DNA from 2 places in the Fusibacter sp. A1 genome. Region 2 is predicted to be linked to the other one. Evidence: predicted binding sites of a transcription regulator. Region 2 holds the regulator's gene; the other holds the start of a gene.
The links. The regulator LexA, encoded in region 2, represses DNA repair genes until DNA is damaged. The targets are predictions, from matches to a motif close to CNAACANNTGTTNG.
Positions count from the first base shown of each region.

Region 1: a site for LexA is predicted at 1,248-1,261, ahead of uvrB (excinuclease ABC subunit UvrB). Genes of this name have one in related genera too.

Region 1 covers NZ_QQWI01000009.1:157,511-159,981, forward strand. Annotated here, with positions in the region: gene uvrB (excinuclease ABC subunit UvrB) at 1-1,227, opposite strand, end outside; gene DWB64_RS14010 (AI-2E family transporter) at 1,373-2,471, opposite strand, start outside.
Region 2 covers NZ_QQWI01000005.1:223,074-225,544, forward strand. Annotated here, with positions in the region: gene DWB64_RS08660 (hypothetical protein) at 1-971, shown strand, start outside; gene lexA (transcriptional repressor LexA) at 1,029-1,676, opposite strand; gene DWB64_RS08670 (LysM peptidoglycan-binding domain-containing protein) at 1,823-2,158, shown strand; gene DWB64_RS08675 (HD domain-containing protein) at 2,136-2,471, shown strand, end outside.

The sequences.
Region 1 (2,471 bases), on a different contig from region 2:
TTGCTCGACGATCAGCTGGGAGTGTTCCTTCTCATATACCGACGGAGTCGCGCTGACGTAGAGGACCTTGTCGAGAAGACTGTCGAACTCGTCAAAATTCAGGGGCCTGTTGTCCATAGCAGACGGCAGTCTGAATCCGTAATCGACCAGATTGCGCTTTCTTGACTGGTCGCCTCCAAACATCCCTCTGATTTGCGGGACGGATACATGCGACTCGTCGATCACCACTAAAAAATCATCCGGGAAATAGTCGATGAGCGTATAGGGTCTGCTGCCGGGAGGCCTTAAGGACATGACCCTCGAATAGTTCTCTATTCCTTGGCAGAAGCCTACTTCTCTTAGCATTTCAATGTCATATCGTGTTCGCTGCTCGATACGCTGCGCCTCAATCAGTTTTCCTTCATTCTTGAAAAAGGCGATCTGTTCCTCGAGCTCCCTTTCTATTTCGCCGATGGCGACTTCTATCTTGTCCTTAGGGGTGACATAGTGCGATGCGGGAAAGAAGATAGCATGGTTCCTAACCCCTAATATCTCACCTGTCAAGGCGTTCACTTCTACGATCCGCTCGATTTCATCGCCAAACATTTCAATCCTGATCGCCTTATCAAAGGAGGCAGCAGGCATGATCTCGATCACATCGCCTCTGACCCTGAACGTCGAGCGGGTGAAGTTGATGTCGTTTCTCACATACTGGATATCCACAAGCTTGGTCAATATCTCGTCTCTTGTCTTGATCATTCCGGGTCGAAGCGATAGGACCATGCTGTTGTAGTCGATCGGGTTACCGAGTCCGTAGATGCACGATACCGACGCGACGATGATCACATCTTTTCTTTCAAAAAGACTTGCTGTGGCAGAGTGCCGAAGCTTGTCGATTTCCTCGTTGATCGCAGAATCCTTTTCAATGAAGGTATCCGACGCCGCGACGTAAGCCTCGGGCTGATAATAGTCATAATAGCTTACGAAATACTCGACGGCATTATCCGGGAAGAACTCCCTGAATTCACTGCATAGCTGGGCTGCGAGTGTCTTGTTATGGGCGATCACCAAGGTTGGAACCTTAAGTTCCTGTATCACATTCGCAACAGAAAATGTCTTACCAGATCCTGTGACGCCAAGTAGGGTCTGCTTTTTGTTTCCTGACTTAAATCCATTGATAAGTCCGTCTATTGCTACAGGCTGGTCTCCTGTCGGTGCAAAATCCGAAACTAATTTAAACGTATCCATTGTTTCACCTCTTAACCTACAGAACGTTTGTTCGCTTATATAATTTTATCGTTCTTGATATCATATGTCAATTACAATAGTTTATTATACCCTGATTTATCTGGAAACAAGCAAAAGCCGTCCCAAACGGAACGGCTTTAGATGTTTACAGGTTGTTTATATCCTGCTGACTGATTTTTCTTGTAACATATTTTTCGTTTAGCTTGCGGACAACAGCAAGCATGGGTACGCCGAGCAGCATTCCCATCACACCGAACAGACCGCCGCCTACGATGATGGCGATAATGATCCAGAACGGCGACATGCCTACGCTGTCTCCAAGTATTTTAGGTCCGATGATGTATCCGTCAAGCTGTTGCAGCAAGAGAACGAAGATCGCCACCCAAAGTGCCTGGATCGGAGAATGGAACAAGGTGAGTATGATCGCAGGTACCGCACCGATGAAGGGTCCGAAAAACGGAATCATATTGGTGAGTCCTATGATGAAGGACAAGAGCACTGCATATTTAACACCGAGTATGGTCAGTCCGGCAAAACAGATCATGCCGATAATCAGTGAATCGATGGTTTTTCCTATCAGGTATTTGCTCAAAACAGAATCGATTTCCCGTCCGAGTTCGATGAGACTCTCCGCTCTTCTTGGTCCAAGGTAGGCCCTCATCATCCGTTTGCTCTCCTTGTTGAAGTTCTCCTTATCCTTAAGCAGGTACACAGAGATCACAAGCCCCATGATGAATTTGAAAACACCGGAGGTGAAATCGAAGATCGCCTGTCCAAGACCCAGGGCGAAGGTCTGCAGATTGTCCGCCAAGGACTGCAGCTGTTCCTGAAAGTCGAAATTTGAAAAGCTTTCCAGACTGAGGTTATACGTATTGGCCAGTTTCTCGAGGCTCTGAATGTCGACCAGGCGCTTCTGATACCAAAGCGTCGCTGTTTCTGCATAGGACGGAAACTCTTTAACGATTTCAAACACACTGTTTACAATCCTTGGTATGATGATGGTCAAGACTCCCGTCAGGAGGAAGATCACCAAAAGATAGACGCAAAGGATCGCCACTGTGCGCTTCATCTTAAAATGCTTTTCAAAAACCTTCATCATCGGATTCAGAAGATAGGCGATGATGGCCGCCCATATGATCGGAACCAGTATGGACACGATAAATGAGATGCCGTTTAAAAGCACATCGATCTGGTTGATGAATTTGTATGCGATAAAGGCTAGGATTACAGCTGGCAACACGCTT
Region 2 (2,471 bases):
ATCCTGAGCAGTCGAGTGAGAACCTTCCGATTCTGATCAATGAGTTTGAAGACGGTTACTTCATCGTCAACGCATTATCCGATTATGCCGAGCTGATCGGAGAAAAAGTGATTTCGATAAACGGCGTCGAGATTGAAGAGATCGTCAAGAATTTTGAGAAGATATCCAACAAAGAGAGCATCTACTGGATGAGGTCAGGTGCCATCGACAAGTTGCACCATGCCTACTTTTACAAGCTGTTCGACTATACGGACACCCTCGAGGAACTTACTGTAACTACCGGGTCAGGAGATACCGCGCTTCCCTCGATGAGTTACATCAAAATCGCGAACCCGGACCACTGGGATACGCAGTATACCATCGGAAACCTTACAAACTATTCGCTTTGGGGAACTTACACAAGCAACAGGCCTTACAAAGAGGAATGGTTTGCGGACAACAAGGTCTTAGTCGTAAGGTTCTCCTCATGTTCTGACGAGGATCCCAATCTGCCGCTAACTGAGTTCGGACAGATAGTAAGCGAGAATATTGATAAATATGATCCAGAGTACGTGCTCTTCGACTTAAGGGATAACGGTGGTGGGTATCCATCCCAGCTCTATCAGGCGTTTTCTGAAAGCTTTTTCAGAAAACATGACCTGATTGATTCGGGAAGACTTTTTGTGGCTACCAACCGTCAGACCTTTTCAGCAGGCGGCATGACCACCCACTTCATGGTCAAGACTTTCGGTGCCATTCATATAGGGCAACCTACGGGCGGATCGCCGTTCACAACGGTGGTCTCATCAACCGCAGCTAAGGAACTCAAGAATTCTGGATTGGGCTTTAGGGTGAGTAGCGAAAAGATCTCAACGAAAATGATCGAGACACCTTCAGTGATACCTGCAGTAGAGGTCATACCAAAATCAGACGACCTGCTTAATGGAATCGATCCTGTTGTGAATTATGTCATAGAGTTAGTAGAGGAGTAAGAAGCATCCTTGAATCAAAAAAGCGAAAAAAGATCCGATTCAATTCGGATCTTTTTTTTATAGTTTTCTGAAAACGCCTTTTACAATTCCTAAAATTTGAACCGACTCCACATAGATCGGGTCGAGTGACGCATTTTCCGGTTGTAGTCGTATGCGGTTGGCTTCTTTATAGAATGTCTTCACGGTTGCGGAGTCTTCGATCATCGCAACCACCATATCACCGTTGTTGGCGGTGTTCTGCTGTTTGACAAGCACGAAATCCCTATCGAATATGCCTGCCTCGATCATGCTGTCGCCAGAAACACGTAGCATGAAGTGCTTTCCTGAATCGATGAAATCGATCGGTACAGGGAAGGTCTCGTCGTACTCCTCATGCGCGAGTATGGGTTCTCCGGCAGTGACCTTGCCGATAATGGGTACGGATGCGATCTCGTGCTTTGGAAACTCGATTACATTGCTGCTTGTCTCATATTCTTCGACAAGACCTGAAGTCTTAAGAATTTCGATGGTTCTCGGTTTAGTCTTATCTCTTTTGATATAACCTTTCTTTTCAAGGCGCTGTAGGTGACCGTGCACAGTCGATGTTGAATGTAATCCTACCGCTTCACAAATTTCTCTAACAGCGGGTGGGATGTTTCGTCTATGTACTTCTCTTTCAATAAATGCTAGTATTTCTCTTTGCTTATCCGTTAGTTCAGTAGCCATATGTCATTCAACTCCTTCATTTTTTTATAGTATACCAAAAAAAGATGAAAATATCAAACATATGTTTGCTATTTTCGCTTGTCAAAGAACGTGTGTTCGGTTATAATTAAATCATCAAGAACACACGTTCGGTGAGGAGGTTTCATATGAAAACGCTTAAAGTGGTAAATAGAAGGAGATTTGTTAGAAGCACATTGCTGACTATCGTCATGGTAATACTTTTTCTTACTGCGGCGCTTAGTGCTACAGGAAACTTGGTCAGTAATGCGATGGAAGTTAAATCATTATCCGAGTACAATGTAAAAAGCGGTGATACCCTGTGGAAAATCGCTAAAAGCATACAGCAAGAAGGTGACGATATCAGAGCACTTATCCATATAATCGAAACAGAAAACAACTTAGACAGCTCCGTAATTCATCCTGGACAAATCATCCTAATACCAAGCGAGGTGAATTCTTATGTTGCAGACTCAAGTCATTAATCAAGTAGCCCTTATCGTCGAAAAGGCATGTTACCGTGATACCAATCCGTTTGGAACAAGCATCTGGCAGAACCATATCCTTGAAGTCGTAAAATACTCAGACGCCCTAGCAATCGCCCATCAAGCAGATCGTGAGATTTGCATTCTGGCAGCGCTGCTGCATGACTATGCCGGAATCGTCGACGAGAAGTACTACCATCAGCATCACCTTTACGGCATGAAAGCGGCGGAGAAACTACTGAACACCTTAGGATTCGATCCCCAAAGGACAGAACAGGTGAAAGAGGCGATCAAGACTCATCGGGGCAGCTTG